3 regions of the Chryseobacillus diguaensis genome follow, and region 3 is predicted to be linked to each of the others. Evidence: riboswitches for the same ligand, from Rfam matches in the RefSeq annotation. Region 3 holds a riboswitch; each other region holds the start of a gene.
The links. A riboswitch is a leader RNA that binds a small molecule or an ion and turns the genes downstream of it on or off. The one in region 3 is predicted to bind S-adenosylmethionine.
Positions count from the first base shown of each region.

Region 1: it holds a riboswitch for S-adenosylmethionine, as region 3 does, so the genes downstream of both, msrA (peptide-methionine (S)-S-oxide reductase MsrA) here and ACOT8F_RS04190 (bifunctional homocysteine S-methyltransferase/methylenetetrahydrofolate reductase) in region 3, are expected to answer to the same signal.
Region 2: it holds a riboswitch for S-adenosylmethionine, as region 3 does, so the genes downstream of both, ACOT8F_RS12065 (sulfonate ABC transporter substrate-binding protein) here and ACOT8F_RS04190 (bifunctional homocysteine S-methyltransferase/methylenetetrahydrofolate reductase) in region 3, are expected to answer to the same signal.

Region 1 is NZ_JBMKNV010000012.1:89,753-97,480, reverse strand. Features, by position in the region: gene ACOT8F_RS16795 (alpha/beta hydrolase) at 1-586, opposite strand, end outside; gene ACOT8F_RS16790 (YdeI/OmpD-associated family protein) at 678-779, opposite strand; gene ACOT8F_RS16785 (UDP-N-acetylmuramoyl-tripeptide--D-alanyl-D-alanine ligase) at 965-2,338, opposite strand; gene ACOT8F_RS16780 (D-alanine--D-alanine ligase) at 2,456-3,541, opposite strand; gene ACOT8F_RS16775 (thioredoxin family protein) at 3,730-4,050, shown strand; SAM riboswitch class I at 4,136-4,242, shown strand; gene msrA (peptide-methionine (S)-S-oxide reductase MsrA) at 4,549-5,082, shown strand; gene ACOT8F_RS16765 (FAD-dependent oxidoreductase) at 5,262-6,785, shown strand; gene ACOT8F_RS16760 (MBL fold metallo-hydrolase) at 6,851-7,630, shown strand; gene ACOT8F_RS16755 (organic hydroperoxide resistance protein) at 7,700-7,728, shown strand, end outside.
Region 2 is NZ_JBMKNV010000006.1:178,152-185,879, reverse strand. Features, by position in the region: gene ssuC (aliphatic sulfonate ABC transporter permease SsuC) at 1-143, opposite strand, end outside; gene ssuD (FMNH2-dependent alkanesulfonate monooxygenase) at 140-1,285, opposite strand; gene ACOT8F_RS12065 (sulfonate ABC transporter substrate-binding protein) at 1,299-2,264, opposite strand; SAM riboswitch class I at 2,397-2,482, opposite strand; gene ACOT8F_RS12060 (DUF2292 domain-containing protein) at 2,730-2,897, shown strand; gene ACOT8F_RS12055 (hypothetical protein) at 2,921-3,196, shown strand; gene rbsB (ribose ABC transporter substrate-binding protein RbsB) at 3,466-4,383, opposite strand; gene rbsC (ribose ABC transporter permease RbsC) at 4,396-5,367, opposite strand; gene ACOT8F_RS12040 (sugar ABC transporter ATP-binding protein) at 5,369-6,850, opposite strand; gene rbsD (D-ribose pyranase) at 7,027-7,422, opposite strand; gene rbsK (ribokinase) at 7,426-7,728, opposite strand, start outside.
Region 3 is NZ_JBMKNV010000002.1:283,557-291,284, forward strand. Features, by position in the region: gene metH (methionine synthase) at 1-3,120, opposite strand, end outside; gene ACOT8F_RS04190 (bifunctional homocysteine S-methyltransferase/methylenetetrahydrofolate reductase) at 3,113-4,963, opposite strand; SAM riboswitch class I at 5,114-5,331, opposite strand; gene ACOT8F_RS04195 (hypothetical protein) at 5,493-5,891, shown strand; gene ACOT8F_RS04200 (DUF2252 family protein) at 6,052-6,492, shown strand; partial or broken gene ACOT8F_RS04205 (DUF2252 family protein) at 6,509-7,441, shown strand.

The sequences.
Region 1 (7,728 bases), on a different contig from region 3:
CTTCTGAGCCGATATGGTTGTACAAATAATGGGCGCTTTTGACTGGTACGATCCCATCGGACTCTCCCTGGACGATTAGAACAGGAATCTGAATATTCTGCAGATGGGGCCTTACATATCGTACAAGTTTCCGAAACTCATAAGCTGCGCTCAGCGGTGTGCCTAAAAATTTCTTTTTATATCTTGTATAAAGCTCATTTTCCGCAAGCCTTCTATGATACAGATCAACAGCCATCACTCGTGCATCCTGAAGAACCTGTTTCGGGTTAATGTAATAAGCCGCTGCACTCAGAAGAACCAGTTTGTTAACAGGATAATTCACAGCCAGGTAGGAAGCGATCATTCCTCCCATTGAAAAGCCGATGACGTATACCTCTGAATGCTCATTTAGCAGCTTCTTCAATTCATTCTCAGCATGCTGTATCCAAGCCTTAAATTTAATTCCCTTCAGCTCAGGAGTCTCACCATGTCCAGGCAAAGCCGGCACCTGAATTTCCCAGCCGAATGTTTGCTGCAAATGCTTGGCTAGCGGCTCCACCTCATATGGCCCTCCTGTAAACCCATGAATACATAAACAGCCAGTCATGGATCTCACCATCCTTCATTGCTTGCTGTTAACCTATACCCATTCGCCAGAAATCACAAAGCACCTTTCCAGTCACTTTAGTCCCTGGCTTTTAGTATGGCCCCTTCTGCTTTTCATTAAGCTTTCGAAGCATTTTTTCCAATCTTTTTTCTTTCGTTTCCTGTCGTTTAGCACTCACAATCCACTCACTCATGCCGCCGCACTCTCAACAAAATGCTGCACGAAAGAATACGAACCATGTGGGATGGTATCAACCAGATGTTTTCCATGAATATCAGCAAAATGCTTCATTCTTCAGGAGCATTCATCACAAGCACACGTTCACCTTTTGGAACCCGTATTTTTTTGAGGATGTCTTCCATATTGAACAATCTCTCCTTAAATCAGGGCAGTAACAACTTCTTCTAGTTTCATTCCCCTGGAGGCTTTAACAAGAATCAGGTCATTCTTCTCCAAATGGTTTTTCAGATCCTGAATCATCGCTTCTTTATCCGTAAAGCTTTTAATTCTGTCTGAAGGAAAAGCCGTTTTAGCGCCTTTTGCTATTTCTTCTCCTAGCGCCCCGTAGGTATAAACAAAGCCAACTTTATCCGGGTTTATTTTTTCGCCGACCTCTTGGTGAAACTGCTTCTCCATGCTTCCAAGCTCCAGCATATCCCCAAGAACGACAAACTTACGCCTGTATCCTTCCAGATCCTCGACAAGCTTAACTGCAGCATGCATAGATGTTGGGCTTGCGTTATACGCATCATTAATTATGGACCAGCCGTTTTCGCTTTTTGAAAGCTCTAGCCGCATTGCTGTCATTTCAAGACTTGCAAGGCCCTTTTTTATTTGCTCCTCTGTCAAGCCGAAATATTTGCCTGCAGCCGCCGCAGCGAGTGCATTCCAAACATTATGCTCCCCGAGTACAGGGATAAAAAAGCTATCTTCAAAAGGGTGTGCTTTAAAAGTGACTCCCTTGTCATTCTGCTCTACTTCAGTTGGGTAGTAATCATTATTTTGGCTTTTGCCAAAGGTTACCGGTTTTCTTGAAAAGCTATTTTGATTCACCCGTTCTTTTAATAAAAGTTCATCACCAAAATAGATGAATTGGCCGTTTGGTGAGAGTCCTTTAATGATCTCCATCTTTGCATCGGCAATTCCTTCCCGTGAACCGAGCTCAGCCATATGGGATTCACCGATATTTGTGATAATGGCCGCGTCAGGATTTGCGATTTCTGAAAGCAGTTCAATTTCTCCCCTCGCACTCATTCCCATTTCAAGAACAGCAACATCTGTCGTTTGCGGCATGCTGAGGAGAGTTAGAGGAAGACCGATATGATTATTAAAATTCCCTTTAGTTTTATGTACAGAATAAGCTTCTGATAAGACGGAAGCTACAAGATCTTTCGTTGTTGTTTTCCCATTGCTGCCGGTTATTCCTATTACTTTTACCCCGATTTTTTCCTTGTAGCTTTTTGCAAGCTGCTGTAAAGCTATAAGCGTATCATCCACATAGATGACAGGAATGTTTTGGGGCGGATTGGGTTCGCTTTCCTCCCATAATACTGCAGCAGCCCCAAGTGATATGGCCTTTTCTGCAAAATGGTGGCCATTAAACTTATCACCCTTAATAGGAATGAATAATGCATCTCCCTCAACATTTCTGGAGTCTGTTGTTACGCCATTAATGGCCATATCAGAAAACTTTTTGTCAAGCCCCCTGCCAAATGCCATTTCCTGAATTTCGCCTAATGTGTTTTGGATCATTTCAGGTCGCTCCTTTCTTATTAAAAGCTTCTTAAGCTCATGTAAGACCTATAGAAGAAACACTATTCACTGCTGAATAGTGTTCTCTGATTTTCACGCGCCTATTTTTTATCCAGCTTAAAAGGTATGTTTAATCTGCTGCTTTTCTTCATGACGTTCAAGAGCCAGATTAACAAGCTTTTCAATCAGCTGCGGGTATTCAAGTCCGCTTTCATTCCATAGAAGCGGGAACATGCTGAATGGGGTAAAGCCAGGCATCGTATTGACTTCATTGATAAGGGCATTGCCTTCTTTTGTTAAAAAGAAATCAGCCCTTACAAGCCCGGAACCGTCAATGGCTTTAAATGCTTTGATTGCCATTTCCTTAATTTGCTGATATTCTTCTTCAGAAATTTCAGCTGGAATGATCAAATCTGTATCAGCATCTTCATACTTAGCTTTATAGTCATAAAATTCTTTTTTAGGAGCAATTTCGCCTGTAACCGAGCATTCAGGCTCATCATTGCCGATAACGCCTATTTCGATCTCTCGGCCGATAACAGCTTCCTCTATAATAATTTTCCGGTCATAATCAAATGCTTCTGCAAATGCTGCAGCCAGCTCTTCGCGGTCTTTGCATTTGCTTATCCCTACGCTTGAACCAAGGTTTGCCGGTTTGACAAAGCAAGGATATCCAAGCGTTTTTTCCACCATGCTGTAGGCTGCTTCCGGATCTTTTCTCCAGTCATTTCTGATAAACCAAACATAGTTTGCCTGCGCAAGCTCTGCCTGGGCAAATAGCTGCTTCATGACAACTTTATCCATACCTCCGGCAGACGCCAAAACTCCATTGCCGACATAAGGTATATTCAAAAGCTCCAGCATTCCTTGAATGGTTCCATCTTCTCCGTTCGGTCCGTGAAGAAGCGGGAATACAACATCAATGGCTTCACTGCTGTTTTCGTTTCCCGCAGGGAAAAGCTCACCGTTTAACTCCATTGGGGAAACAGCGGTTCCTTCTCTTTCAAGCTTTAGCGCGGAGACATTGGAAACAGGTCCTTCCAGCTGCTTGGCACGGATCCATTCGCCTTTTTCCGTAATATATATTGGATGTATATCAAATTTATTGGTATCCAGTGCATTGATAACGGCCAGTGCAGTTTGCATGGAAACATTGTGTTCTGCAGATTTGCCGCCGTATACTAGCCCAAGTTTGGTTTTCATTCGATTTCCTCCTAAGAAAAATTCATCTTACCTATTTTATCACTTTCAAGTCTCTTGTTATAGATAACCAAGCAAATCTTTATAACATTCGTTTTAGAAGATCTTTTTTGGACAGAAAGACGAAAAAGCGGATAATTAGCCATATTTATATTAAAATAGAGAAACCGAGAATCAAGGAGGGTCATTTAATGGAAAAAATTACATCTGCAGAACAATTTGGGAGCATCATCAGCCAGGACATAGAGGTTATGATCAAATTTTTCGCTGACTGGTGCCCTGATTGCACAAGAATGAATCTCTTCATAGGTGATATTCTTGAAGAATACAATCAATATAAATGGTATGAAATTAATAAGGATGAGTTCCCTGAAATCGCTGAGAACTATCAGGTAATGGGTATTCCGAGCATTTTAATCTTCAAAAACGGCGAAAAGCTCGGCCATCTTCACAGTGCAAACGCCAAATCACCTGAGCAGGTTCAGGAGTTTTTGTCAGAGAAACTGGCATAAGCCGAGCAAGGACAAATCGTTGACAAAAAATCAAAAACCTTTTACCATTTGCTTAACTAAAGTTTTTAAGGAAATAAATATATAGCTCTTATCGTGAGAGGTGGAGGGACATGGCCCTGCGAAACCTCGGCAGCGGATCTTTGTGACACCGTGCCAATTCCTGCAAGCAATTAAATGCTTGAGAGATAAGAGGAGAGCCGCCCTATGGACGAATTAAAAACCCTCTCTTCTTATTTAAGAAGAGAGGGTTTTTCAGTTTAGGCACTTTCACTTGCCGTTTAATGAGCATAGGCAATAATAATGGCTGTTTCTGCAGAGATTGTTGCTATTCGTAATATCTTATAGAAAACGTATTAAGACTAACTTCATGGCATCTTTTCTTAAAATTCACAACGGTATATTGGCCCGCAATCATCTAATATAGATGAGAAAGCACAAAGTTTAAGAAAAGAGCCATAATAAAAGACTTTTTCACAATGAAAGCTTGGAGGAATAGAAATGAACAACAAGAATGAAGCACTAGCAACCTTTGCTGGAGGCTGCTTCTGGTGCATGGTAAAACCCTTTGATGAACTTCCCGGAATCCTGGGCATTGTATCAGGATATACCGGCGGCCATAAAGATAATCCAACTTATGAAGAAGTAAAGGAAGGCGGCACAGGACACGCAGAAGCTGTTCAGATCCGCTACAATCCGAAAGTTTTCCCCTACGAAAAATTATTGGAGTTATACTGGCAGCAGATTGATCCGACAGATGCTGGCGGCCAGTTTATAGATAGAGGCGATTCTTACCGAACAGTCATCTATTATCATACAGAGGAGCAAAAGGCTCAAGCTGAAGCTTCAAAGGAAGCCTTAGCTGCAAGCAGCCGCTTTAGAAAACCGATCGTTACACCGATCGAAAAAGCAGAGCCTTTTTATGAAGCAGAGGAATATCATCAGGATTTCTATAAAAAGAATCCGGAAAAATACAAAGCGGAACGCGTTGAATCAGGACGGGAAGCATTCCTGAAAGAAAACTGGGAAAAATAAATGAATAAGAGCTTATTCAGAAAGCATGGAGCCGTTCTCCATGCTTTTTTGTTTTCCTGTATTATCCCGCATCGTTCTTAAATCTGTTTGAGCTCATTTATGAAAGGGAAATTCCCATACATGTATTCTCTTTATTTGGAAAAATTACCAAGGAGAGATTTTTATTAGGAGGAGAATTCGTGACAGCTAACAGCAATCTGCCCCATAGTCCTGAGCCTTATTGGAGAGTGAATGTTCAGCCCCCATCCTTCCCTGCTTTGTCTGACGATATTGAAGTTGACGCTGCAGTAATCGGCGGAGGAATTACCGGTATTACAACAGCTTACCTTCTAGCAAAAGAAGGGCTGAAAGTTGCCCTGCTTGAATCGGATGTTGTCGTAAATGGAACGACCGGGCACACAACGGCTAAAATTACAGCTCAGCATGATCTCATTTATGATGAGTTGATTCATCACTTCGGAACGGAAAAAGCGCGTGCGTATTATCAGGCAAACGATGAAGCGCTGCAGGTAATGAGACAGCTCGTACAAGAGTTATCAATTGAATGTGATTTTTCGGATGAGGATGCATTTGTTTATACGACTGAAGAGAAAAACGCAAGCAAAATTGAAAAAGAACTTCACGCCTATGAAAAGCTCGGCATACCGGGCGGGTATGTCAGCGAACTGCCGATCGGCCTTCCGATTCACAGCGGAATAGTGATGAAAAACCAGGCGCAGTTCAACCCTGTTAAATACCTGATCCCGCTTGTTGGAAAGATCCAATCGATGGGCGGCCAAATTTATGAACATACAAGAGCAGTGGATGTTGAGGATGGTTCTCCTGCCAAAGTGATCACTGGAGATGGCCATAAAATCACATGCAAATATGCCGTTTCCTGCTCACATTTTCCTTTCTACGAGGGCAATGGCTTTTATTTTGCCAGAATGCACCCGGAACGCTCTTATACGGTTGCTGCGAAAATAGCTAAACCATTTCCTGGCGGCATGTATTTAAGTGCCGACAGCCCGAAGCGTTCGATCCGATATACGCCAATGAATGGTGAAAAACTGATCCTCATTGGCGGGGAAGGCCATAAAACGGGACAAAGCAAAGATACGATGAAGCATTATGAAGCTCTGAAAACCTTTGGCCAGACAGACCTTGGATTAACGGAAACGTTATACAGGTGGTCGGCGCAGGATTTATTTACCCTAGATAAAGTTCCGTATATCGGCAGGCTGACAGAGAGCCATCCGAATATCCTGGTTGCCACCGGATTCCGTAAATGGGGTATGGCATTTGGCACAGTTGCTGCCCAAATGATCAGGGACTCAATTCTTGAAAAAGAAAACCCTTATTCAGAGCTGTTTACTCCTTCCCGTTTTAAAGCTGATCCCGGCATTAAAACATTTGTCGCGGAAAACACAAATGTTGCAGGGCATCTAATTGGCGGCAAGCTCAGCACAGCGAGCAAGAAAATAGAAGAACTTCATCCAGACGAAGGAGCTATTGTTTCGTATAACGGCCAAAAAGGAGCTGCCTACAAGGATGAGAACGGGCAAGTGACCGTTGTTGACGCTACCTGTACCCATCTTGGCTGTGAAGTGGCCTGGAATAATGGAGACAGAACATGGGATTGCCCTTGTCACGGCTCCCGTTATTCAGTGAATGGAGACGTTGTGGAAGGACCTGCTGACAAACCATTGAAGAAACTCGAATGAGGCTGATTTCACAGCAGTAATAGTTGAAAGACAGTCCTGACTTAAAAAGGAGCTGAAGAAAAGCAATGGCAAAAACAAAAGTGACTGAAAATGTTTATTACCTTCGAACCCTCATTGCCAATGTCATCTTTGTTTCCTCTAACGACCGAAAAGATTGGGTTTTGGTTGATGCCGGAGTTGGTGATGCTTCTTCCGCCATTTTACGGACAGCCAGAAAATGGTTTAACACTAAGCCAAAAGCTATTCTATTAACACACGGTCATTTTGATCATATAGGAGCTTTAAAAAAGCTTGTGGAAATTTGGGATGTGCCTGTTTATTCTCATCCGCTCGAAATGCCTTATCTTACTGGCAGAAAAAACTACAGTCCGCCTGATCCATCGGTCGGAAAAGGTCTTATGTCCCTCTTATCTCCTCTTTATCCGAGGAAAAGCATTGATCTTGGAAATAAGGGAAAACCCCTTCCTGAAGATGGGTCTGTGCCCTTTTTGGAAGACTTTCAATGGATTCATACACCAGGTCATACACATGGACATGTTTCTTTTTATCGAAAAACGGATAAAGTTCTTATAGCAGGTGATGCTTTTACGACAGTTAAACAAGAATCATTTTTTGCTGTTGCCTCTCAAGCGACAAAAGTACATGGCCCGCCTGCTTATTTCACAACTGATTGGATCCAGGCAGAAAACTCCGTCAGGAAGCTTTGTGCTTTGGAACCAGAAACGGTTATTACAGGGCACGGTAAGCCAATGTATGGCGAAAAGCTTCAGTCTGAACTGGAGGAAATGAAAACCCATTTCCGGACAGAAGTGGTGCCTAAGCACGGGAAGTATGTGAATAGTTAGTATTTGTGGAAAAAACAGCCCTAATGCTGTTTGATTCAATAAAACCTATTTTAGAGGAGGAAATGAATCATGAAAGCAATGTATACTGCACAAGCAAC
Region 2 (7,728 bases), on a different contig from region 3:
GCCGCTTTTACGACATCGCCCGGGGCCGGCAAAATCCTCGAGGAAAGAAAGCCGAACTGTGACAGGAGCTGCCAGACAACGATAAAGGCTGCCGGGACAGCCCAAGGCAAAAGCTCATTGAAATTCATACGTTTTGCTGTCATGACCGGTTCGCCTCTTTTTGCTTCGGATAATGGGAATTCGCTATGATCTCGCCAAACGGGCTGAAAAATTGGCCGCCGTTTTTCTCAGGCTGTGCGAGATGAAGCTTTGGAAATAACAGCTCGGCAACTCTGTAGGCCTCCTCCAGATGGGGATACCCTGAAAGAATAAAATGTTCAACCCCAAGGTCTTTGTATTCCTCTATCCGTTCTGCCACTTCATCCGGGCTGCCGACGAGGGCTGTTCCCGCTCCGCCTCTGACAAGTCCGACACCGGCCCATAAATTCGGACTGATTTCAAGTGAATCCCTCTTACTGTGATGAAGAGCGGCCATCCGCTTCTGACCCACTGAATCAAAACGGGCAAATACTTTTTGCGAAGCCTCGATGATATTGTCATCTGCATAGCGGATCAGATCGTCTGCTGCTTCCCACGCTTCTTGAGAGGTTTCGCGGACGATGACATGAAGCCTGATGCCAAAGCGCACCGTCCTTCCAGTTTTTTCAGCAGCTAGTTTGACCCTATTGATTTTTTCCGCCACATCTGCCGGCGGCTCTCCCCATGTCAGATATACATCAATGTGATTGGCCGCAGCCTCAATGGCCGGGTCGGAGGAGCCTCCGAAAAATAAAGGAGGATATGGCTTTTGAACAGGCGGGTAGAGAAGCTTGGCTCCCTTTACGTTAAGGTGCTTGCCGCTGTAATCAGTCTCCTCGCCGGCAGATACTCTTCTCCAAATATCCAGAAACTCATTTGTTACCTCATATCTCTCGTCATGATTCAGATGAATCCCGTCTCCTGCAAGCTCAACAGGATCACCTCCCGTCACCACATTGATCAGTATTCGGCCGCCGGACAGCCTGTCAAAGGTAGCTGCCATCCGTGCCGCTGCTGACGGCGAGATCAGCCCCGGACGGACGGCGATCAAGAATTTCATTCTTTCGGTGACAGGAATAAGCGAGGATGCTGTCACCCATGAATCTTCACAGGACCGCCCTGTAGGCAGTAAAGCACCGGTATATCCCAGTTCATCCACCGCTTGTGCAATTTGTCTTAAGTATGGAAAAGTAATGGCCCTTCCCCCTGTACTCGTTCCTAAATACCTGCTGTCACCATGAGTCGGCAAAAACCAATAAATATTCATTGGATACCCCTTTCTATTTTTTGCTTTCCGCTGCTTCATTGACGTCAATCTTTACCGGTATCAGCTTAAGATTGTAGAAGGAATCAGCAATTTTCTGCTGCTGGGCGAGAACCTCCGGCTTGATTTCTTCCAGACCGTATTTTCTTCTGTTAATTGTTTTCTCCAGAGCGGAAACACTGATGTTGATTTGAGGCGATAAAAATTCCGCAGCTTTTTTAGGATTGTCCTGGACCCATTGATCTGTTTTCCGGAGCTCTGCGAAAATGGTTTTTTGAATGTCAGGATGCTCGGCGGCAAATGTTTTGTTTGCCAGTAAAAATTCGCGATTGGCCACAAGTCCCTCGCCATCCTGCACTATTTTCACCCCCAGTTTTTCTTCTGCATTTGCCAAAAATGGATCCCAGATGACCCAAGCGTCTACACTGCCGCGCTGAAAAGCACCAAGTGCATCAGAAGGCGGAAGATAAACCGTTTTCACATCCTCCGGTTTTAAATGAGCTTTCTCCAAGGCTTTTACAAGCAGGTAATGCACGTTGGATCCTTTATTCAGCGCAATTTTTTTGCCCTTAAGATCCTCCAGGCTTTTAATTTTGGAGTCCTTCGGCACGACAATGGCTTCCCCTTTAGGATTGGATGGCTCATTCCCTGCATAGACAAGCGGTGCCTTTGCTGCCTGTGCAAATACAGGAGGAGCTTCTCCTGTATGCCCAAAATCGATGCTCCCTACATTGAGAGCCTCCAAAAGCTGCGGACCTGCCGGAAACTCAGCCCACTTCACGGAATAGCCCTGTTTCTTTAATGCCTGATCGAGATTCCCCTGTGCCTTTAAGATGTTCAGTGTCCCGAATTTCTGATAACCAATGCGGATTTCTTTCCCCCCGGCTGTACCTGCTGCCTTTTCATCGTTTGCCTGGCATGCGGCCAGCAGCATGAAGGCGGCCAGGGCGAATAATGCGTAGGAATGCTTTTTCACTACCATCTGCTTTCTCCCCCTTTTTTTATTAGTTCTGGCCTTTTTCTGTCCTCTTTCAAAAAAAGAAGGCTCCATAAAAACTATAAAATTTTATTAGAATGCAAAACAGCCTCCAAAAGGGAGGCTGTTCAACCTTCCCTCTTATCTGTGCAGGAATTGGCACCGTTCAAAAAGTGGTTGCCGAGGCTTCATTGGGCCAATCCCTCCGCCTCTCTTGATAAGAGTTTAATTGTTTTGCTTGAAACACATGTTAATACACAGTAATCCGATCTGTCAACTTAATATTCAAAAAATTAAAAATTAAGCCAAAAGTCATTTTTTATAATTCCAAGTTGACTTATCGGTTAAATCGTATTTAGAATAGGAATATCCATATAATAAGCCGATCGGTTAACCGAAGGCATTTTATTTTCCAACCTGGAAATAGAGTGCCTTTTTTTATCTTATTCTTAATGAAAGGCAGGAGCGGCTATGGGAAAAGTTGATCAGGAAAAGAAAGAATACCTTCTGTCCATTCTTGAAAAGCTGGAATACGGCTCACTGTTTATCACCATTCATGAAGGGGTTATCACTCAGTTGGATATCCATGAGAAAACGAGATTGATTAAGAAAAATCCGCAGCCTAAGAATAGACAATAAGTTATGAAAGGAGACAAGGGGGGTTGGGTGAAGAACTGCATTTTCCAGATTTGAAATTTCAGCAGTATTGCAAAGAAAAATACGGTGTCAACAGAGGGATTTATAATACTATTGAAGAATGGCTGTACAGCAGAGGAGCTTATGAAATCCTCAAAAGAAGGAAATGGCTGCTTCTATTTCTCGAATTCGCAAAAAGCAGACAGCAGAATGAACAGGCTCTGCAGCTTTTTAAGATCGGCAAGGGCGAGCTTATTCCTTCTCTTGAAGTCTTTTACAAGCGGTTTGTAAAATCGGCTTAGCAGCCAGCATCACCGCGACAGCCACTTATGAAGCGGTATGCTGAGCAAAAGACCGATAAAAAACTGCGCGGCAGCTGTCTCAAAAAGCAGTTTTAAGGAGAAAATGCTATACCTTTTTTATTACAAAAACAACATATTAAAATTAGTAAAAGCAATTAAAAATTTATATCCCCTCTTATAAGACTTGAGCTCATTATTAGCCCTTTTAACAGTCGATCAGAGGGGATTTATTTAATTAATTGAATCCCTTGGCAGATCCATCATTACTTTTAGTCCTTCGCCACCAACCTCAAAGGCACCGGAATCTTTTTCTCTATCTTCTTCCCACTTAGTACATCTTTTCCTGCTTTCACAGCCAGTGACCCAATCAATTCAGGCTGCTGCGCAATGGTGGCTTCCATCTTTCCTGCTTTAATGGCGTTGAGTGCATCATCATTTCCATCAAAGCCGATGACCATAATGTCTTTACCAGAGCTGTTAATAGCCTGGATCGCACCTAATGCCATTTCGTCGTTGTGGGCGAACACGGCCTTGATGTTTGGTTTGGCCTGGAGGATGTTTTCCATGACGTTTAAGCCTTTTGTGCGGTCGAAGTCGGCTGCCTGGCTTGCTGTGATGTTGAGCTGTTTGTCCGCGACGTTGTGGAATCCTTTTCCTCTTTCGCGTGTGGCTGATGCCCCTGGTACCCCTTGGAGCTCAGCTACCTCTGCATTTTTCCCGAGCTTTTTCACTAGGTAGTCGCCAGCCATTTCGCCGCCTTTGATGTTGTCAGAGGCTACGAGAGTTTTGACATCTCCTTTTTCAGCGGAGCGGTCAAGCGTGATGACAGGGATCCCGATGTTGTTTGCTGATTGTACCGCTGATGAGATCGCGGAGGAATCTGTTGGATTTATGAGCAGCACATCTACGTTTTGCTGCATCAAGTCTTCGACATCGTTAATTTGCTTCGCTGAGTCGTTTTGGGCATCCACGACCTTTACCTGCATGCCGAGTGCTTTCGCTTCTTTTACGACGCCATCCTTTAATGAAACAAAGAACGGGTTATTTAAGGTAGAGACAGATAATCCGATTTTAATATCCTTTAGATTCTTTTTCTTCCCAGGCTTTGCCCATTCCGGTGGATCAAGGGAGCATGCGCTTAAAAGCATGAGAGATAATGCGACAAGTATGACAAGTGTTTTTTTCATAGTAGCCTCTCCTTACGCTGATTTATTTCGGTCGAGCAATACGGCAATGATGATGACAATCCCTTTTACAACCATCTGATAGAAGGAGGAGACGCCAAGCAGGTTCAAGCCGTTGTTTAACGTTCCGATAATTAAGGCACCGATCAGTGTGCCGGCAATTCTTCCTTTACCGCCTGACAGGCTTGTCCCGCCAAGGACAACGGCTGCGATCGCATCCAGCTCATATGACGTGCCGGCTGTTGGCTGCGCTGAGTTCAACCTGGAAGTGAGAATGGATCCGGCAAGGGCTGCGAGTAAACCGGACAAGCCGTAAATCATCATTTTCACACGAGGCACTTTAATCCCGGATATAATTGATGCCTTTTCGTTCCCGCCAATGGCATACGTTCGTCTGCCGAAAGGTGTTTTATGAAGAAGGACATAAAGAATGACAAAGGTGAAGATCATCGTAATTGCGGGAACTGGGATGCCGAAGAAATAGCCGCGTCCAAACAACTGGAAGAGGTAATTGTCTCCGAGACCTGTGATTGGATTTCCGTTTGTGAAGACAAGCGTGAGTCCTCTAAACAGCGTCATTGTTGCGAGTGTTGCGATAAACGGTGCCATTTTTCCTTTAGTGATTAATAGGCCGTTCACCATCCCCATGATTCCGCCAAGGATTGTTCCGATGAAAATAGCGAGAATGGGATCAACGCCTGCAATGATCATGCCTGCGGATAGAGCGCTTGATAGGGCGAGAATAGCGCCGACAGATAAATCAATGCCGCCGGTTAAAATAACAAACGTCATGCCAAAGGCGATTAAGGCATTAATGGCCACCTGACGAAGCAGGTTAAGGATGTTCAATGGTTCTAGAAAGCTTGGATTTAATATCGAAACGATAAGGACTAATAAAAGTAAACCGAGCAGCGGGCCAAGCTTTTGCGTGATGGACTGAACACTGGCTGCTTTTTTAGGCTGTGTGCCTTCGATGATTGTTTTCATGTTATAGACCTCCTGTAGCTAATGACATAATCTTTTCCTGATCAGCTTCTTCTTTTGGCAGATTTCCGGTCAGCTTTCCTTCATGAACAACAAGGATCCGGTCGCTCATTCCGAGTATTTCAGGGAGCTCAGAGGAGACCATAATAATCGCGACTCCTCTGTCCGTCAGCTCGTTCATCAGCTGATAGATTTCTCGTTTTGCCCCGACATCCACACCGCGTGTCGGCTCGTCAAGGATCAGAAGCTTTGGTCCAATCCCGATCCATTTCGCAATGACGACCTTTTGCTGATTTCCTCCGGACAGGGTGCTGACCTTTGCAGCGGCTGAAGCGGTTTTGACAGAAAGGCGCTTGATCAGCATGTCTGTAAAATCAGCCTCGCTTTGGTCGCTGATGATTCCATTAGGGGCAAAGCTGTACAGCGTAGGGAGGACCATGTTGTCTTTAATGGAGAAATCAAGGATTAATCCTTCTGTTTTTCGGTCTTCTGTAATAAAGCCGATTCCTGCTTTTACTGCCTGGTCTGGCGTTTTAATGGAGAGCTTTTTTCCTTCGAGCCAGATTTCACCGCTATCGAAGGAATCAACCCCGAAGATCGCTCTCATGATTTCGGTTCGGCCTGCTCCCATGAGACCGGAAACACCGAGAATTTCACCTGCATGCACGGTAAAGCTGATATCCTGAAAGGCGTCCTTTTTTGTAAGCGATTTCACTTCAAGGGTGATGGGTCCTTCTTTGAAGCTTCGATCAGGGAAGCGGTCATTCAGCTCCCGGCCGACCATTTTTTTCACGACATCATTGAAATTCGTTTCTGGAATCGCCTTTGTGTCAATTATTTTCCCGTCCCGCATGACGGTAATCCTGTCACAGATTGCAAAGATTTCTTCCATTCGATGAGAGATGTAGACGATCGACACGCCTTGATTTCTGAGCGAGTTCATAACATTGAACAGCTTCTGAATTTCGCGCTCCGTCAGGGCAGCTGTCGGTTCATCCATGATCATGACCTTGGCATCTGTCATTAAGGCCTTCGCAATTTCAATCATCTGCTGTTCGCCGACGGAGCAGCTGCCAGCCGGTTTATCAAGCGGAATCGAGACGTCGAGCCGGTCGAATTGTTTTATGGCAAGCGCCCTCATTTCTTTTGTCTTTAAAAAGCCGATAGGGGATCGCAATTCTTTTCCGATAAACAGATTCTCAAGCACCGTCATATCCGGCCAGATATTCAGCTCCTGATGAATAAAGGTAATACCGTTTTGCTCGGCTTCCTTTGGATTGCTGAAGACGATTTCCTTACCATCTATATGGATGGTCCCTTCATCAATGGAATGAAGACCTGTCAAAAGGTTCATCAAGGTGGATTTTCCGGCTCCGTTTTCCCCCATGAGAGCGTGAATCTCTCCTTGCTTTAAAGGGAAGTCAACTCCCCGCAGCACCTGATTGCTTCCAAATGCTTTGTGAATGTTCTTCATTTGAATGTCCATTTTTTCACCTCATTTATTTAGAAAAGGCTGTTTTCGCCAAGATTGCTGCTATTCGTAAAAGCCTTTATCACCCGTTTAGTCTAGCTTCGGGGCATCTTTTCTTAAAGTTCTTGCCTTATAGCTGGTTTGTTGAACGAAATATAGGATCATGAGCAACAAAGTTTAAGAAAAGAGCCTTAAAAGATTACACCTGCATGTAAAATACAATTGGCATAAGGTGTGATTTCACCTGTTCGGATAATAGCCTTCACGTCTTTTGAAAGGCGCTTCAATTCTTCATGAGAAACTGTTTCGATATCGGTATTTGTAAAAAAAGAGTCTAAAAAGGCTTTTGCAGCAGGGTTGGCATGTTCGATCTCAGAAGCAATGGTTACTTTTTCAATGACCATATCTGATGCCACGGCATGGACGACATCTTGAAAGGATGGCGTTCCGGCTGTGAGGGCAAGGTCAATTTTATGAACACCGTCTGGAACAGGCAGACCGGCATCCGCGATCACAATGGTGTCGGTGTGGCCAAAGTCAGAGAGTACCTTGGCTATATTGCTGTTGAGTATCCCGTGTCTTTTCATTTTTCACAGCTCCTTTTCTACTTCAGCTCGTGTTGGCATTCCGCCTTGTGCTCCGAACTTCGTAACTGAAAGGGAGGCAGCGCGATTGGCAAACCGGATGCTTTCTTCAAGGCTCATCCCTTCTGAGATCGCAACGGCAAATCCGGCATTGAAGGTATCGCCGGCTCCTGTTGTATCAACAGCTTCAACCTTAAAGGAAGGAACGGTCATTTCTTCCATGCCATTATAGAAACGGGCACCCTTGCTGCCTTCTGTGATCAGCAGTTTGTTTGGAAACTGCTTTAGTGCATCGGTAATCGAAATTTT
Region 3 (7,728 bases):
TAGTTCAAGCGCCAATGCCTGTATAGCATGGCTTTTTAAATAGTCTCCGTTTTCTTTATACTGCTGTGCTTTTTCCCGAACGCCTTTACCTGCTGTTACAGTGAAAAGAGCTACATGATCTATTGCCTTTCCTTTTTCTCTTACATAATCAGATATGCATCTGAATGGCATCTTATTTTGTCGCGGGAAATCAAATGTTTCTAGAATACTTTCTCTGTCTGGGGAAAGAATATGCAGCTTTTCGCCTTCGCTATAGGCCGGGAAAAATTGATAAGCTGCTGCAGGCTGGAACCATTTGTTTTCTTTTCCATCCCTAATCAATTCCAAAATTAGTTCATAAAGAGCAGTTGCCTTCTCATCTTTTTGTTCAATCATTTTGTAGATTTTCCCTTTCAGCCCGAGATGATGGCCTAAAAGCATCTGCAGATTTAAATAGGGAAGAATGTGATCCAGTTCAATATTTTTAATAAGATGACGATCGCAATCCTCTGGTATATAAACTGGAGCTTCTTTTATTATTGAACGCCTTTCCAGCAGTTCTGCTACAGCAGCTGATCCGCTGGTGATGATTCGTTCATCTGTCCTGACAGGTTTTCGGACAAACTGGGAAGGATCCTGGCGAAGCCGGTTGGCCAGTGACAAGCCATCCATTGCATCCTTCGCATAAAGGACAGACCCTTTGTACTCAGGAGCAATTTTATTATCCGTAAATTTCCTTGAAAGGGCAGCGCCGCCTACCATGATCGGAACGGATATTTCAGATTGTGTTAAATCCTGTGCAGTCAGCACCATTTGCTGTGCTGATTTGACAAGCAGGCCAGATAATCCGATAACATCCGGTTTTTCCCGTCTGACAGCTTCGATGATCACCTGCGGTGTAACCTTGATGCCAAGGTCCACAACATTGTAGCCATTATTGCTCAGAATGATTTCGACCAGATTCTTGCCGATGTCATGGACATCACCCTTAACAGTAGCGAGCAGAATTTTGCCTTTGCCCCTGTCATCCTTCTTTTCCATATGCGGCTCAAGATGGGATACAGCTGTTTTCATCACTTCTGCACTTTGAAGCACCTCTGCCACAATCAGCTGATTGGCATTAAAAAGGGTCCCAACCTCGGCCATGCCTTCCATTAATGGCCCGTTTATTATCTCAAGGGGATCGGAATAGATGGATAAAGCAATATCAAGATCCTCGATCAGCCCTTGCTTTGTTCCTTCTACGACATAAAGAGCAAGCCTCTCTTCAAGAGTCAGATTTTGAACTGGAATTTTATTTTCTTTTTTCTTTTCCCGGTAAAAGTTTGTAAAATCGGCAAGTGTTTGATCGTCCGTTTTAAAAAGCAAATCGTCGGCCATGGTAATTTCGTCCTCAGGAATACTTGCATAGCGCTCAAGCTTTTCTGTATTTACAATGGCGTAATCGAGGCCAGCTTTTGTACAGTGATACAAATAGACAGCATTTAAAATTTCCCTTCCGACAGGCGGGAGCCCAAATGAAACATTGCTGACGCCTAAAATTGTTAAACAGCGGGGAAGGCGCTTTTTAATCAGTTTGATCCCTTTAATTGTTTCATTTGCAGAACCAATATATTGCTGATCGCCTGTTCCCACAGGGAAGACAAGCGGGTCAAAAATGATATCAGAGGGATCGAAGCCGTGTTTATTTACAAGCAGATCGTGTGAACGTATCGCTATTTCGAGCTTTTTTTCCGCTGTTAAAGCCATCCCGGTTTCATCGATTGTACCTACGACAAGCGCAGCTCCGTACTTTTTAGCAAGTGGCACAACAGCTTCAAATCGTTCTTCTCCATCTTCAAGATTAATGGAATTGATAATGGCTTTTCCTTGCGAATGCTTCAAGGCTTTCTCTATTACTTTTTCATCTGTTGAATCAATAACAAGCGGTGCTTTAATCTTTTTCGCCACTTCAACGATAAAAGCTTCCATATTAGCCTGTTCGTCACTGTCGGGATCAGCAAGACAAATATCAATGACATGGGCTCCGTTTTTTACTTGAAGACGGGCGATTTCGGCAGCTTCTTCAAATTTACTCTCGGCGATCAGGCGCTTGAACTTTCTTGAACCGATTACGTTTGTTCTTTCCCCGACAAATAGCGGTCTCATCGTGTCATCGTATAAGAGCGGTTCGATCCCGGAAACAGTGTGATTCTTGTGTTCAGAAGCAGGTTTTCTTGGAGGCAGGCCATCTACAGCATCAGCGAGCGCCTTTATATGAGCTGGTGTGGTACCGCAGCAGCCGCCAACAACATTGAGCCATCCCTTTTCTGCAAAGCCTCTCATTTTTAAAGCAAGTGACTGTGCTGATTCATGGTAATTGCCTTCTTCGTCGGGCAGGCCAGCGTTAGGGTAACAGCTGACAGCAGTACTGGAAAGATCGGATAAGGAACGGATATGGTCTGTCATAAATTCAGGGCCTGTCGCACAGTTTAGTCCGACACAGATAGGCTTCATGTGCTCTAGTGAAATATAGAATGACTCGATAGATTGTCCGGCAAGTGTCGTTCCCATTGGCTCAATCGTTCCTGAAATCATTAGCGGCAGCTCTTTGCTTGTATTTTCAAAAGCCTGTTTGATTCCGATATAACCGGCCTTCACATTCAGCATGTCCTGGCTCGTTTCTAGAAGGAGAAGATCGGCACCGCCGTCAATGAGGCCTCTTGCTTGTTCTTCATAGCACTCAATTAGCTGATCAAAAGTAGCTCCCCCTGTAACAGAAAGCGTCTTAGTCGTCGGTCCCATTGAACCTGCAACAAACCGCGGCCATTCAGGTGTTGAAATGGCATCAGCTGCTTTTCTTGCAAGTTCCGCAGCTTTTACATTCAGTTCATAAGCTAAATGACCAAGATCATATTCATCAAGCACAATACTCGTGGCACCGAAGGTATTGGTTTCTATAATATCCGCTTTCGCCTGCAAATAGGTTTCATGGATACGCAAAATTGTGTCAGGAGAAGTGATATTCAGGTACTCGTTGCATCCCTCATATTCTTCTCCGCCAAAATCTACTGCTGTAAGGTTTGCATTTTGGATCATCGTGCCCATCGCTCCGTCAAGAACGAGTATTTTCTTTTTTAACTGCTCATGGATGTTAGACATTCAAAAACTTCCTTTCCGAACGAAGCCTTTCCTTTTCGGCAATGTAGTTGCTAAGTTCAACTGTCAGATTGTATTGCAAAAATGGTGTGATTAAATAAATGCCGTTAAATAACTCGAATGCAGCATCAATCAGAGAACGGGCTATAGCCAGACCTTCCTGGTTTGCCTGGATTTTGTCATTTCCCGCAAGCCGCATTTTTTCCCTGATGGAATCAGAAAGCTTCATACCTGGAATTTCATGATGAATAAATTCGGCATTCCGGCTGCTTGTTAATGGCATGATGCCTATATAAATCGGAGCATTAAGATTTCTTGTCGCTTCGTATACCTCCTGAATCTGTTCAATAGAAAAGAGAGGCTGCGAAATAAAGTAATCGGCTCCGCAAGAAATTTTCTTATCAAGTCTTTCAACAGCCTTATCCAAATGGCGGACATTCGGGTTAAAAGCAGCCCCGACTGAAAAATTTGTTTTTTCTCCAAGAGGCTTTCCTGAATAGGAAACGCCTTTATTAAATTGTTTAATCAGGCTGATCAGATCAAAAGCAGACAAGTCATATACGGAAGTTGCACCTGGAAAATCACCGATTTTAGAAGGATCGCCTGTTACGGCAAGAACATCTGTTAGGCCAAGTGTATGGAGTCCCATTAAATGGGATTGCAATCCAATCAGGTTTCTGTCCCTGCAGGTGATATGAACAAGAGAACGTGCTCCAAGCTTTTCTTTAATAATGGAACCTGCTGCCGCATTGCTGATCCTTGGCGAAGCGAGGGAGTTGTCAGCAAGGGTGATGGCATCGATTCCTGTACTTTGCAGAGCTTTGGCCCCTTCAAGAAATTTGGAAAGACCAAGTGTTTTAGGCGGATCAAGCTCTACAATGACAGAGCGCCGGGTTTTCACCAGTTCTTCAAGCGGCGGAGCCATTCTTGTTTCGCTGCCCTGAACATTTACTGTTTCTGTCCGGTAGCGGATCTTTTTTTTCAAAACAGGTGAGAGGTTTGATACAGCTCTTGCCATTGCTGCTATGTGTCTTGGTGTTGTTCCGCAGCACCCTCCTATTAAACGCGCACCCTGGTCTCTCAGCTTGATGGCACTTTCTGCAAAGTAGCTTTCATCAGATTCATAGACCAGTCTTCCGTCGACTAAACCGGGAAGACTTCCGTTTGGATAAACAGAAAGGAAGGCCTTTTTCGGAAGAGGAACCTCTTCGAGCGAACGGATCATATGATGAGGACCGAGGCGGCAATTCAGCCCCACAACATCTGCCCCGATTTCTTCGAGTATTTCAAGTCCTTCTCCAAGCGGTGTACCGTCCTGCAGCACTCCTGTTTCATGTAGTGAAACGTTTGTAATAATTGGAAGAGCCGTTTCTTTTCGGGCAATTTCTGTAACGGCCTTTAATTCTTCAAAATCATAGTAGGTTTCTAATAATAGACCGTCAATTCCTTCGTTTAGAAGAATGTAAAGCTGCTCGCGGAAATTTCGTTTAAGCTCTTCAAGAGAATGAGAGCTTTTTTTAAAGGTACGGACTCCGCCAATCGTGCCCATTACATATACACTTTCTCCAGCCGCTTTTTTAGCATGCTGGACTGCTTTACTATTAATTTGGCGGATATCATCCTCTAGTCCATAGTGTGAGAGTTTAATATAGTTTGCTCCATATGTGTTCGTTTGAATAACATTTGCACCGGCTTCAATATAAGCCTGATGTATGCCTGTAATCTGTTCAGGTTTAGAAAGATTTAATTCCTCAAAACATCGGTCAACGCCATAAGAATACAACAAGGTTCCCATAGCACCATCACCTATTAAAATTTGTTTATTGAGATCTGAAAGAAATCCCATGCTGCTTTATCCCCCATTTCAAAAGTAAACTTCCTGATTTCGCCTGCAAAAGAGTGGTTTAGGTCAAGTCTTTGAATTACAAGTCTCGTAAAATGGTTTCTAAACAAAAAAGCCTTCTTATTAAGAAGAAGACTTGGATGTGCGCGCTTCTTCTTATCTATCAAGCAATAATGCCTGCTGGAATTAGCACCTTGGCACGCTGGATTCTAAAGACCTGCAATGAATGCAGAAACCGGACAAAAAGACCGAAAAACAAGCAGAATGCTTTTTTTGCCGTCTCTTGCCCGGTTTATAAACTCGTTTTCCAAACGTAAAAACCGGTTGCTGAAGCTTCATAGGGCCAGTCCCTCAGCTTCTCTTGATAAGAAAGTATTCAATTTATCCACCTTGCTTTAAAGACAGTGCTTTTTTCGTATTGTTTCTAATTTACCTAAAATTTCGAAAACATTCAAGGGGGTAAAAACTGAATTTTTTGGAATCAGAAGGATTCTATGATATTAAATGGAATATATTGGGTTAAAAGGGGCTGGTGATCATAAAAAAGATAATTGCTGCCATTCTGGTTATAGCCGCTGGTTTTTTTCTTTTTTATTCTCAAAGCTATGGTGAATTTCCGCTGAAAGAAAAACTGAAGCACGCAGACAGCCTGATCCTACGTGATTTAAGGAATGGCAGGGATACTAAAATAACAGATTCAAAACAAATACAGCAATTCTTAGATCATATCGAGAATGTACAAGTAAAAAAGGCTTTTAACCAAAGGGAAAATTACTCTGGAGGCTGGTCTTTTTCAGCCAAATATGGGAAGACAAGCATGGCTTTTGCAGATCGGAAAATCGACATTGACGGGACCGAATATGATGTAAAAGGAAAACTTCCCTATGATCAAATTTATCAGTTTATGAAAGAGCAGACGAATCATAAATAGAGCGGCTGGCCGCCTGAAGAGAACCATTCTCTCCAGGCTTTTTTATTTCACCAAAAGCCTTTTTCTCGATATTTATTTCAATCTTTACATAAGGTTCATGTTTTGGAAAAAAACGAACGGTATAGTTAGGGTTGACCAATTGAATAGAGGAGGAAACATCTTGAAATTGAAAACATCTTTATTAGCGCTCACCTTTGCCATTGTTCCTTTTTCTTTTGCCTCAGCAGCTGATAAGTCTTCCTCCCGTGAATCCTACTTGAAGACTGAGATCTCAAATGATAATTCGTATATTGCAGTTCCATCGCTTCGAGAAGAGAAATATTCAGCTATGGAAGAGTCGCCCTTTGCCTTTTATAGAGCAACCAATCCACTTTATTATCATGATTTAGCGAGCGGCGTTATACCGGTTCCCAGCTCATGGAAAACAGCTCCGAACATCCAAACATTCATTCAGGGAGATGCACACGCAGAAAACATCGGCTTTTTTGATAATGATAAAGGAGACGTCATTTTTGACCTGAATGATTATGATGAATCTTATAAAGGACCATTTTATTGGGATTTAATCCGGTTTTCACCCAGTATTTTTTTAATGGGATGATGAAGCAAAAAATCTCAGCTTGTCGGCTCAGGAGAAAGAGGACCTTGTATCATCTTTTTTAAGTACATACCAAGCAACGATTGAAAGCGTTAACGGAAACAACGGTGAAAATTCAACTCAGCTGGACGAAGGTTATTTAAAGAGCGGGTTCGTCCAGGATGAATTAAGGCACGCCAAGTCTTCTGACAGTCTTGCCAAGCTTTTGGACAAATGGACCATTTTATCGAACGGAAAGAGAATCTTTGATTTGTCCAATTCTGATCTGGCCTCAGCTGCTGCAGTGAAAAGCGAAATCATGAATAATTGGTCCTCATACGTTCAAAGTCTTGGCAGCTGGGCTCAATCAATGCCTGCTGGCTACTTTCAAATGAAAGATGTTGCTCAAAGACTTCACTCAGGTCTTGGCAGTCTTGGGACAGACAAATATTATATTCTGATTGAAGGGAAGACAGCTTCCCCTGACGATGACGTGATTCTGCAAATGAAGGAACAGCGACTTCCGTCGATGTTCAACGAGGGAAGCTTGTCCACTTCCCAGTATCAAGGGTGGTTCCCGTCTCATGCTGAACGTTCTGCAACGGCTGCAAAGGGGCTTGGCATCGAGACAGATAATCACCTTGGAACAATCGCATTCAATGGAAAATCATTCCGGGTTGAACGGATTTCACCTTACAAGGAAGGAATCAGTTCATCTGATTTCAGCAGCCTTTCTGATATGCAGGATTTTGTCAATTACTCTGCGACAGCTCTTGCTTTAGCTCATGCAAGATCTGACAAAGATTTTAATTCGGCCTATGTTTCATATAATTATGAGCAGGGATTTCTTGATGCACTAGCAGCATTGCCAAAGCTGAAAACCACCATTTTAACATTGGGTGAAAATTATGCTAATCAGGTAAAAGCTGATTATCAATTGTATTTGGATTTACGCAGAAATGGTGACCTGTAACAGCCATAAAAAAGCGGAACGATCAGATTTCTGATGTTCCGCCTTTCTATTGTCCAGCTCCAGCACCCAGCCCCTCTAGGTCGCTTCAGAAAATACTTCAAAGCCAAAGACCGGCTTTGCAGTATTTCCTCCAGCGCTTGTCGGGGCTGAACGGGTGCTTCCGCTTTTCTTATTGTCCAGCTCCAGCACCCAGCCCCTCTAGGTCGCTTCAGAAAATACTTCAAAGTTAAAGAACAACTTTGCAGTATTTTCCTCCAGCGCTTGTCGGGGCTGAACGGGTGCTTCCG